2 regions of the Streptomyces sp. NPDC048507 genome follow, and region 1 is predicted to be linked to the other one. Evidence: riboswitches for the same ligand, from Rfam matches in the RefSeq annotation. Region 1 holds a riboswitch; the other holds the start of a gene.
The links. Region 1 has a riboswitch for cobalamin ahead of ACGFXC_RS02495 (CoA-acylating methylmalonate-semialdehyde dehydrogenase). Riboswitches for the same ligand answer to the same signal wherever they lie in the genome.
Positions count from the first base shown of each region.

Region 2: linked by a shared signal. The riboswitch ahead of ACGFXC_RS17185 (energy-coupling factor ABC transporter permease) and the one ahead of ACGFXC_RS02495 (CoA-acylating methylmalonate-semialdehyde dehydrogenase) in region 1 are both predicted to bind cobalamin.

Region 1 is NZ_JBICWZ010000001.1:532,807-538,488, reverse strand. Features, by position in the region: gene ACGFXC_RS02505 (enoyl-CoA hydratase/isomerase family protein) at 1-557, opposite strand, end outside; gene ACGFXC_RS02500 (acyl-CoA dehydrogenase family protein) at 554-1,699, opposite strand; gene ACGFXC_RS02495 (CoA-acylating methylmalonate-semialdehyde dehydrogenase) at 1,705-3,204, opposite strand; cobalamin riboswitch at 3,396-3,581, opposite strand; gene ACGFXC_RS02490 (cobalamin-binding protein) at 3,630-4,550, shown strand; cobalamin riboswitch at 4,706-4,780, shown strand; partial or broken gene ACGFXC_RS02485 (ECF transporter S component) at 4,939-5,454, shown strand.
Region 2 is NZ_JBICWZ010000005.1:258,744-264,425, reverse strand. Features, by position in the region: gene ACGFXC_RS17200 (energy-coupling factor ABC transporter ATP-binding protein) at 1-247, opposite strand, end outside; gene cbiQ (cobalt ECF transporter T component CbiQ) at 244-993, opposite strand; gene ACGFXC_RS17190 (energy-coupling factor ABC transporter substrate-binding protein) at 997-1,353, opposite strand; gene ACGFXC_RS17185 (energy-coupling factor ABC transporter permease) at 1,359-2,057, opposite strand; cobalamin riboswitch at 2,085-2,278, opposite strand; gene ACGFXC_RS17180 (flavodoxin family protein) at 2,554-3,288, shown strand; gene ACGFXC_RS17175 (hypothetical protein) at 3,343-3,879, opposite strand; gene ACGFXC_RS17170 (SsgA family sporulation/cell division regulator) at 3,956-4,363, opposite strand; gene ACGFXC_RS17165 (hypothetical protein) at 4,684-4,998, opposite strand; gene ACGFXC_RS17160 (L-serine ammonia-lyase) at 5,210-5,682, opposite strand, start outside.

The DNA.
Region 1 (5,682 bases):
AGCCCGCACAGCAGCGCGTCGGCGGCGCCGACGGGGGCGCCGGTGAGCGCCAGGTGGGTGCCGAGTTCCCCCGGGGCCAGGGCGAGCAGGTACGTACCGCCGACGTCGGGGACGAAGCCGATGCCGGTCTCGGGCATGGCGACCTCGGAGCGTTCGGTGACGACCCGGACGCTGCCGTGGGCGGAGACGCCGACTCCGCCGCCCATGACGATGCCGTCCATGAGGGCGACGTACGGCTTGGGGTAGCGGGCGATCAGCGCGTTGAGCCGGTACTCGTCCCGCCAGAAGTCCGCCGAGGCGGTGCCGCCGGTGCGGGCGTCCTCGTGGATCGCGCGGATGTCGCCGCCCGCGCACAGGCCCCGGCCACCGGCGCCGTCGATGACGACCACGTCGACGGCGGGATCCTCGGCCCAGGCCGTCAGGGCCTGCTCGATACGGAGCACCATCGGGTGGCTGAGGGCGTTCAGCGCCCTGGGGCGGTTGAGGGTGATGTACGCGGCGTGGCCCTCGGTGCGCAGGAGGACGTGGTCTCGCTCTTCGGGGGTTTCGTTGCTCATCGCAGGGTCTCCGTGAGTCCGCGCGCGACGATCACGCGCATGACCTCGTTCGTGCCTTCCAGGATCTGGTGGACCCGCAGGTCCCGGACGATCTTCTCGATGCCGTACTCGCTCAGGTAGCCGTAGCCTCCGTGGAGCTGGAGGGCCGCGTCGGCCACCGCGTACCCGGTGTCGGTGGCGAAGCGCTTGGCCATCGCGCAGAGCTGCGGGGCCAGCGGATCGCCCGTGTCCAGGGCTTCCGCCGCCTGCCGCACCAGTGCGCGCGCGGCGGCCAGCTCGGTGGCCATGTCGGCGAGCCGGAACTGGAGGGCCTGGGCGTCCAGCAGCCGGGTGCCGAAGGCCTCGCGCGTGGCGAGGTACGACAGGCTGCGGTCGAGGGCGCTCCGCGCTCCGCCGAGCGAGCAGGCGGCGATGCCGAGCCGGCCGCCGTTGAGGCCGTTCATGGCGATGCGGAAGCCGTCGCCTTCCGCGCCGAGCCGCCGGTCGGCGGGGACGCGGACCCCGTCGAGGACCACCTGGCGGGTGGGCTGGGCGTTCCAGCCCATCTTCCGCTCGTTGGGCCCGAAGGAGACTCCCGGGTCCTCGCGCCGGACGACGAAGGCCGAGACCCCGCCCGGGCCCGGATCGCCGGTCCGGGCCATGACCACGTACACGTCCGAGGCGCCGGCACCGGAGATGAACTGCTTGACCCCGGAGAGCACGTAGTGGTCGCCCTGGCGTTCGGCGCGGGTGCGCAGCGCGGCGGCGTCCGAGCCCGCGCCCGGTTCGGTCAGGCAGTAACTGCCCAGGGTCGCCGCCGAGCAGAGGCCGGGCAGCCAGCGGGCGCGCTGGCCCTCGTCCCCGTACCGGTCGATCATCCAGGCGACCATGTTGTGGATGGAGAGGTAGCCGGCGATGGACGGGCAGCCGGTGGCGAGGGTCTCGAAGACGAGCACGCCGTCGCTGCGGGAGAGGCCGGAACCGCCGTGTTCCTCCCGGACGTACACGCCGGCGAGACCGAGTGCGGCCGCCCGGCGGATGACGTCGACGGGGAAGTGCTTGTCCTGGTCCCAGGCCAGGGCATGGGGGGCGAGCTGCTCCTGGGCGAAGTCGAGGGTGACCTCGGCGAGGGCGAGCTGGTCCGCGGTGAGGGTGGTGGTCACGGCGCTCACCCCATCGTCGGGATGGTGAAGCTCGCGCCCTCCTTGACCCCGGAGGGCCAGCGCGAGGTGACGGTCTTGGTGCGGGTGTAGAAGCGGATCGAGTCCGGGCCGTGCTGGCCCAGGTCGCCGAAGCCGGAACGCTTCCAGCCGCCGAAGGTGTGGTAGGCGACGGGCACCGGGATGGGCACGTTGACGCCGACCATGCCGGCGCCCACCCGGCGGGTGAACTCGCGGGCCGTGTCTCCGTCGCGGGTGAAGATGGCCACGCCGTTGCCGTACGGGTGCTCGGTGGGCAGGCGCAGCGCCTCCTCGAAGTCCGCGGCGCGGACCACCGACAGGACGGGGCCGAAGATCTCCTCGCGGTAGATCCGCATCTGCGGGGAGACGCGGTCGAAGAGGGTGGCGCCGGCGAAGAAGCCGTTCTCGTGGCCCTCCAGGGTGAAGCCGCGTCCGTCGACGACGAGTTCGGCTCCCTCGCTCGCGCCGATGTCGACGTAGCGGCGGACCCGGTCGAGGGCGTCCTGGCTGACCAGGGGGCCGAAGTCGGCCTCGGGGTCGTCGCAGCGGCCGATCCTCAGCGTGCCGATGCGCTCCTTGAGCGCGGCGACCAGCCGGTCGCCCGTCTCCTCGCCCACGGGTACGGCGACGGCGATGGCCATGCAGCGCTCGCCCGCCGAGCCGTAGCCAGCGCCGATGAGCGCCTCGACGGCCTGGTCGATGTCGGCGTCGGGCATCACGATCATGTGGTTCTTGGCACCGCCGAAGCACTGGGCGCGCTTGCCGTGGGCCGCGGCGGTCGCGTAGATGTGCGCGGCGATCGGCGTCGAGCCGACGAAGCCGAGCGCCTGCACGCGGGGGTCTTCGAGGAGGGTGTCGACGGACTCCTTGCCGCCGTTGACGACGTTCAGTACGCCCGGCGGCAGCCCGGCCTCCAGGAACAGTTCCGCAAGGCGCAGCGGTACGGAGGGATCGCGTTCGGACGGCTTGAGGATGAACGCGTTTCCGCAGGCCAGGGCCGGTGCGGCCTGCCAGAGCGGGATCATCGCGGGGAAGTTGAAAGGGGTGATCCCGGCGACCACGCCGAGCGGCGAGCGCAGCGAGTGGACGTCGATGCCGGTGCCGGCGTTGTCGGTGAACTCGCCCTTGAGCAGGTGCGGGATCCCGGCGGCGAACTCGACGACTTCCAGCCCGCGTTGGAGGTCGCCGTGGGCGTCGGCGACGGTCTTGCCGTGCTCGGCGGACAGCATGCGGGCCAGGTCCTCCCGCTCACCCTCGACGAGCCGGAGGAAGCGCAGCAGTACGCGGGCCCGGCGCTGCGGGTTCCACTGCCCCCAATCGGCCTGTGCCTCCTCGGCGTTGGCGATGGCGGCTTCGGTGTCGGCGCGCCCCGCAAGGGGGACCCGGGCCTGCACCGCGCCGGTGTTGGGGTCGTACACGTCGGCGAAGAGCCCGGACGTGCCGGTGGTGTGTTTTCCGCCGATGAAATGGGTGAGTTCACGGACCATGGGTGCCTGCTCTCGTCAGGTTGGATCCGGGGATGGCACGGCGAACCGGCGGACGGCACCCGGGTGGGGGTGCGCCGCTGCGGAAACCGTGAGAACTACGAGCGCGCGGAAGTGGTGTGCGCGTGCTCCGCCGGATCACCAGGGTCGTGGGTACAAACCGGTGCCATGCGTGTCTGCTCCATCCTCGTGGACAACACGGAACAATCCGCGGCCGGTATCCTGACTCCCGGATCCCCGCGCGCCGCCCGCCTTCCCGACAGCCCTCGTCGGTGGCGTGTGGATGGCAGCACACTCCCCGGTCACAGTGGCGGGACCGTGCCGGTTTCACACCGGCTTCCCTGCACCGCGGACCTTGTGCCACGAACATATAGTTGGACGTCCTAGTAAGTCCAGACCCGTCGCTCGGGCGGGCCTAGAGTCGCCGTATGCGCATCGTCTCCCTGCTCCCGGCGGCCACGGACATCGTGGCGGACCTCGGACTCGCCGCCGACCTGGTCGGACGCACTCACGAATGCGACTGGCCGCCGGCCGTCGTCGCCTCCGTACCCGTCGTCACCCGCGCCGAATTCGACGCGGACGCACTCAGCAGCCGGGAGATCTCCGCCGCGGTCGGTGGCGCGGCGCACAGCGGCTCATCGCTCTACACCCTGGACACGGAGGCACTGGCCGCGCTCGCACCTGACGTCCTGCTCACCCAGGACCTCTGCCGGGTCTGCGCCGTCTCCTACGAGAGCGTCACCCGGGCCGTGCGCGTCACGGACGCCGGACCCCGCGTCCTGAGCCTGGAACCGAAGACCCTGGACGACGTGCTGGACTGCCTCGTCACCGTGGGCGCCCTGCTGGGAGTCCGGGAAACGGCCGAGCGACGGCGCGCGGAGCTGCTCGGCCGGCTCGCCCGGGTCCGGCGCGCCGTGGCCGGCCGACCGAGGCCGCGGGTGGTGGCCGTCGAGTGGCTCGACCCGCTGTGGCCGGCCGGCCACTGGGTACCGGAGCAGATCACGCACGCAGGCGGGAACCCGCTGCTGGCCGCGCCCGGGGAGCACACCGAGCCGATGACGTGGGACGCGGTGCGCGCCGCGCGCCCGGACGTCCTCCTGGTGCTGCCGTGCGGCTTCCCGCCCGCACGGACCCTGACCGAAATCAGCCTGCTCACCGCACTCCCGGGGTGGGAGGAACTGCCCGCCGTACGGGCGGGCGAGGTGTGGGTGCTGGACGGCCCGGCCTACTTCAACCGGCCGGGCCCGCGCGTGGTCCGGGGTGCCGAAGTCCTCGCCCACGTGCTGCACGGGGCGCCGGCCGGAGACCCGGTGACCGAGGCGGAGGCGCGCCGCCTGGGCCGGACGTAGCAGTGCTTCCCGTGCCACACGGCCCGCCGGAACGCAGCGGGTGGGTCGCCCGGTCAGCTTGCGCGATCCGCTTCCGGCGCATGCCGACCAGACCGTACGATGCGTTCTGCTCCGGCCCGTACGGCGGGGCCCACAACCGAATGCGCGCACAACTGGGGGAAGCCGGTGGGAATCCGGCGCTGACCTGCAACCGTGAGCGGGGCCGAACGGCACCGTGAGTCGGAGTACCCGGTGTGCGATGCGTACTGCTTCTCACTGTCATGGTCTGCAGCGCGAAGCCTCCACGCCGGGTCTGAGTCCCCTGCCCCTTTCCTATGGAAACGAGCAGGGGACGGGGTGCGTGCGCGGAGGGACCGTCGGCTCGGACCCGTCGCTCCTCTCCGGAAGCCTCGTCCTCGCCGGCCGCGTCTACGGCCCCGGCTTCGGCTTCACCCTGGGCTGCACCTCCCTCTTCGCTTCCTCCCTCATCACGGGCGGGGTCGGGCCCTGGATGCCGTACCAGATGTTCGGCTGCGCCTTCGTCGGCATGCTCGCCGACTTCCTCCCGAAGGCCTCCGGCCGCAAGGAGGTCGCTCTCCTCGCCGTCTACGGCTCCCTCTCCGGCTACCTCTTCGGCTTCCTCCTCAGCCTCTCCTTCTGGCCCTTCTCCCTCGACCCCAACAGCTCCATCGCCTACCTCCCCGGCCTCCCCTTCACCGAGCAGTTCCACCGCTACCTCGCCTTCGACCTGGCCACCTCCCTCGGCTGGGACACCGGCCGCGCCGTCACCAACCTCATCTGCATCTGTCTGGCCGGCCCGGCCGTCCTCACTGTCCTCCGCCGCGCCGCCCGCAAAGCCCGCTTCCAGGCCCCGGTCCGCTTCGCTCCCCGTAGAGCGGCGGATCAGGCCCCAGGCACAAAGACACCGGATGGACCGGGCACGCCGCCCGGTCCCCCTTCGCGAACCGCCCCACCGAATCGGCCCCCTCGGCCGCACCTCACCGGCCCCGTCCGCCCTGCACGTTGCCCGTCCTGCTGTCCCACAGGCGCAACCACGGAAGACGAGCCGGTCCTGGCCATCGTCTGCGCGTCGGTAGAGCCAGGTGGTTCCCGCCGGCACGCGGCCCGCGAAATAGGCAGCCGGGTGCAGCGC
Region 2 (5,682 bases), on a different contig from region 1:
CCGAGGTCCGCAGCCGGGTCAGCCCCGCCCGGTCGTGGGCCACCTCGGCGCCGTCCAGGCGCAGCGTCCCGCTCGCGGGCCGCAGGCCCCCGCTGAGCAGCCGCATCAGCGTGGTCTTGCCGCTGCCGTTGCGGCCCAGCAGGACCAGGGCCCGGCCCTCCTCGATCCCGAAGTCCACGCCGGACAGCACGGCCGGCCCGTCCTCGTAGGCGTAGCCCGCGCCGGCCAGTTCCACCACCACGCTCACAGGTACAGCTCCTTCAGTACGAGGGTCCCCGCGACCAGGGCGGCCAGCAGGGCGGCGGAGGCGGTGAGGAACCGCCAGGACAGCGACGCCTGCGGTACGAGGACCCGCAGCGCGCCGTCGTAGCCGCGCCCGGCCAGCCCCTCCTGGAGCCGGGCGGCGCGGTCGAAGGCCCGGACGAAGGTGGTCGCGGCGAGCCCGGCCAACGAACGCCACACCGCGGCCCGGCTCGTCTGCCCGAGCCGGGCCGCCTGGGCCCGGCGGACCTGCGCCATGGAGTCCAGCAGCAGGAAGCCGATCCGGTACATGACGAGGGCCACGTCCACCACCGGGGCGGGCACCCCGGCCCGCACCAGCCGGGGCAGCACGTCCGAGACCGGGGTGGTGAAGGCGAACAGCAGCACGCCGAGGGAGGCCGCCGAGGTGCGCAGCAGCAGCTCCGCCGCGTGCCGGGGCCCGTCCGGGGCGAGGGCGACGAAGCCGTCCGGGCCGCCCAGCGAGATCAGCAGCGGCAGCGCCCCGGTCACGCAGAAGCCCAGCGGCACCCGGAAGGCCCGCCACAGCTCGCGGCCCGCCACCCCGGCCGGGCCCAGCAGCACGGCGAGGGTGGCGGCGGCGACCAGCGGCCCGCCGGGCCAGGGCGGCAGGCACACGGCGGTGACCGTCAGCCCGAGTCCGAGGAGGGCCTTCTCCAGCGGGTGCCGGCCCCGCCAGCGGCTGCCGTGGGCCGCCACGTCGATCGGCAGCACCGCCTAGGCCTCCGGCGCGCAGGCCGCCGAAGGGGCCTGCGCGGGGCCCGGTGCCGCCGCCTGGGCCAGGCCCTGGCGGCGGCCCTTGCGGACCCCGAAGTAGTACGCGAGCACGCCCGCGCCGAGCGCCGCCTGGAGGGCGAACAGCGCCGACTCGACCTCCCCGGAGGGGGGTTCGTACAGCGGGGAGAACCAGGGCTCGTAGTCCGGCTTCAGTTCCGTGATGGCCGACTCCGCCTGCGCGTCCGCGCCCGCGAACGGCTCTTCCTTGCCGTCGCCGAGTCCCAGCGCGAGCGGGAGCACGGCGAGGGCCGCCACCACGAGCAGCAGCAGGGTGTTGATCTTCGCGTTCCGGGTCATCGCCATCAGAGCGCCGCCTCCCGCTTCGCCGGCGTGCCGCCGGTCAGCTTCGCCACGCCGAGCCGGACCAGGTCGGACCTGCTGGACTGCATCAGCAGCCGCATCACGAGGACGGTCAGCAGTCCCTCGCTCACCGCGAGCGGGATCTGGGTCAGGGCGAAGATGCCCGCGAACTTCTCCAGCGAGCCCAGGAACCCGCCGGCCGGGTCGGGGAAGGCCAGCGCCAGCTGGACGGAGGTCACGCAGTAGGTGACGAGGTCGGCGACGAACGCCCCGGCGAAGACGGTCACCATCAGCGGCGCCCCGGAGGTGCGCAGCAGCCGGTAGGCGGCGTAGCCGGCCCAGGGGCCCGCGATGGCCATCGAGAACACGTTGGCGCCGAGCGTGGTGAGTCCGCCGTGCGCGAGCAGCAGGGCCTGGAAGAGCAGGGTGATCGTGCCCAGCACCGCCATGATCGGCGGCCGGAACAGGATGGCCCCCAGCCCGGTTCCCGTCGGGTGCGAGCAACTGCCCGTCACCGAGGGGATCTTGAGTGCGGAAAGGACGAAGGTGAACGCGCCGGACGCGCCGAGCAGCAGGGTGCTCTCCGGGTTGGCCTTCACCTCGCGGGTGAGGGCGCGGACACCGTGGACGACGAACGGGGCGGACGCGGCGCCCCAGGCGGCCGCGTGCAAGGGGGGCAGGAACCCCTCGGCTATATGCATGGTCGGGAGACCTCTCCAGCACCTCGTGGATGGACGACGTGCCCCGGCCGGTCTCCTGGCTCACGGGTTGATGCCCTGTCTCCGCCTTCCCGGGCCCCTGCGGATTCCCGCGCGGGCCCAGTGGCTTCCCGCAGGAGTGGAGCCGGACTTCCCGATCACAGTGGCGAGGGCCGCACCGGTTTTGCACCGGTTTCCCGAACACCAAGGCCCGCTGACCCTAGTCGCCCGCACGGACCGGTAACAACCCGCCCCGGGCCCGCCGGGCGGCAGGGCGGATTCCGCTTGATGCTCACCCACGGTGGCGCCGGCGCCACCGTCCGCACCAACCGGCCCGCCCGAAGGGGGAGTTCCGCCCACCCCTGCTCCCGGGGACCGGTTGTCCCGGTCGCCCGCGCCGTTCCGCACCCGGCCGCGAGGAGGGTCCCGTCCGGGGGCCGCGGCCCGGACGGGCGCACCCGGCTGGCGTCCCGTCCGTCCCGGGGCGAGGGTGGGAGGCGTGCCAGCCGACTCCTCCGCGCCCGCCGGGTCCTTCGACTACTCGGACCTCTCCGCCGTCTACGTCAACTGCACCCTCAAACGCTCGCCCGAGACCAGCAACACCGAGGGCCTGATCGCCAGGAGCCGCGCCGTCATGGAGGCGGCCGGAGCCCGGACCTCACTGATCCGGGCCGTCGACCACGACATCGCCACCGGTGTCTGGCCCGACATGACCGAACACGGCTGGGAGAGCGACCAGTGGCCGGTCCTCTACAGCCAGATCATGGACGCCGACATCCTCGTGCTCTGCGGCCCGATCTGGCTCGGGGACAACAGCTCCGTGATGAAGCAGGTCATCGAGCGGCTCTACGCCTGCTCCTCGCTGCTGAACGACCGGGGCCAGTACGCCTACTACGGACGCGTCGGCGGAGCGCTGATCACCGGCAACGAGGACGGGGTCAAGCACTGCGCGATGAACGTCCTCTACAGCCTCCAGCACCTCGGTTACGCGATCCCGCCGCAGTCCGACGCGGGCTGGATCGGCGAGGCCGGGCCCGGTCCCTCGTACCTGGACCCGGGATCGGGCGGTCCGGAGAACGACTTCACCAACCGCAACACCACCTTCATGTCCTGGAACCTGATGCACCTGGCCGCTCTCCTCAAGCGAGCCGGGGGCTTTCCCGCGCACGGCAACCAGCGCTCCCTGTGGGACGCGGGCTGCCGCTTCGACTTCCCCAACCCCGAGCACCGCTAGAACCGGACGGGGCCGCCGCGTGCCGTGCGGGCTCCGCGGCGGCCGCCGTCCCGTTCAGCAGGTGTTCGGGTGCGCGATGTCCACCACGTAGCGCTCGGGCGAGTGCAGGACGCTGGTGGTGAAGGCCGGCGGGGTGTCGAAGGCGGCGCCGAAGGTCACGTACCCCTCGTAGTCGCCCGTGAGGGCGAGGCCCTTGAGCTTGCTGAGGTGGATCTGCTGGAGCCGAGGGCCCTGGTAGACGTTCTGCCCCGCGTCGTCGTGTCCGGCGGCGGGGTGCAGGCGGATCTCCAGGAAGTGCTTCCCGGCGAGCGGGACGGGCTTGCCGGACCCGTCGTAGACCAGCTGGGAGACGGGAGTGACGGTGACCGGCGGGGCGGCGCCCTGGAGGTCGATGACGATCCGGTCGTACGTGCAGTGACCGCCCCAGCGGGCGTTGACGACGAGCGGCGTCTGGGTGCGGACCGACGGTGCGGCGGCCGCGCCGGAGGCGGCGGCCGAGGCGGGCGCGCTGAGCGCGAGCCCGGTGACGAGCAGGGCGCCCGTGGCCAGGGCCACGGTCCGGCGACGGCGCGTGCGGTACGGGTGACGCATGACGTCCCCCCGATTCTCGTGAGACGGGGACTGGCCTGTCACCGGGAAGGACATCGTGGGGGGCCCGGCGGTTCCCTCAGTGCGCCAGCAGCGCGCTCAGCTCCGCGTCCAGGTCGTAGTGGCGCCGCTCCTGGCCGCGCGGGACCAGCTCGGTCATCCGCCGGCACAGCTCCCGCACGTCCTTGGCGCGGGCGGAGACCACACAGCTCTGCGCGCCGTTGCTGAAGGCGAGGAACACGCGCGGTTCGGTGCCCCGGCGCAGCGGCCACACCTGTATGTCGCCCTCACCGGTGCCGCAGGTCTGCCCGTCCAGGAGCAGCTCCCGCGAGAAGACCCAGCGGGCGAGGTGCGCCCCGGCGCCGCGGAAGTCGACGGCCAGCTCGTACGGCCGGTCCGTGCGGTAGACGAAGGCGCCGGTCAGGGGGACGGACAGCGGTACGGCCTCCAGCCGCAACGGCAGGACGCGGTGTTCGGTGGTGGCCATGGTGGCTCTGCCTCTCTTCGCGCGGTGGGCCCTCACGTGCCCCCCTTCGGGCACGCTAGCCGACGCGTCCGGCACTCCCCGGGGCCGAAGGTCCCGAGCCGGACGGGCCGCTCGGCCCGATTCCGGGCCCCTCCCGGGGCCCGCGGGCGCCCGCCCCGCGGCCGCGGCGGGCCGGTCGCGCCCCCAACGGTCCACGGGCGGGCCGCACTTGGAGCCGGATGCGGTGCACCCGCGCGCCCGATCGTAGCCGGGACGCGGACGAGCCCGCCCTCCGGGGGAGAGCGGGCTCGAAGGGCCTGCGGCGGCAGGCCGCGCGACCGCTACGGAAGCGGGTTGTAGACCAGCGACTCGTGCGAGTTCGACTGCCCGATGGCGGTGAAGCCGGAGCCGTTGGACTGTGCGCCGTTGTTCTGGTTGGACGCCCCGAAGCCGGACGCGACCTGCTGCGCGGTGGAGGAGTTGCCGAGGTTGCTGCCGCCGACTCCGCTGCCGAGGATCTCGGCGAGTGCCGCGTTCGAGGCGGTGCCCGCCGCGCCGGCCCCGTTGTCCGCCTGCGCCACGCCTCCGAGGAAGGCGAGGGCGAGGGGGAGCGATGCGACAGCCGCCATCACACGGATGCTGCGGATGCTTGCCATGGTGAAGTCCTCCAGTACGCAAAACAGCAAGGTTCCAAGGCGGTTGGCCGACCGCCAGGGGGATTGCGACGTCGTGGGACCAGACTTGCGTACGTGATCATCAAGAAACCAGCCCAGACCGCCTTCTTCCCCCGCAAGCGTGATCAACTCGGTTCAAACATCGAACCGCAGGGAATTTCGCCGACGCGGGACGAAAGCGGCCGGGGCGGGGTCAGCACTCGATGACGTTGACCGCGAGACCGCCGCGGGCGGTCTCCTTGTACTTGACCTTCATGTCGGCGCCGGTCTCCTTCATGGTCTTGATGACCTTGTCGAGGGAGACCTTGTGGCTGCCGTCGCCGCGCATCGCCATCTTGGCGGCCGTCACGGCCTTCACGGCGGCCATGCCGTTGCGCTCGATGCAGGGGATCTGTACGAGGCCGCCGACCGGGTCGCAGGTCAGGCCGAGGTTGTGCTCCATACCGATCTCGGCGGCGTTCTCCACCTGCTCGGGGGTACCGCCCAGCACCTCGGCGAGCGCGCCCGCCGCCATCGAGCAGGCCGAGCCGACCTCGCCCTGGCAGCCGACCTCGGCGCCGGAGATGGAGGCGTTCTCCTTGAAGAGCATGCCGATCGCGCCCGCGGCGAGCAGGAAGCGGACCACGCCGTCCTCGTCCGCGCCCGGCACGAAGTTCATGTAGTAGT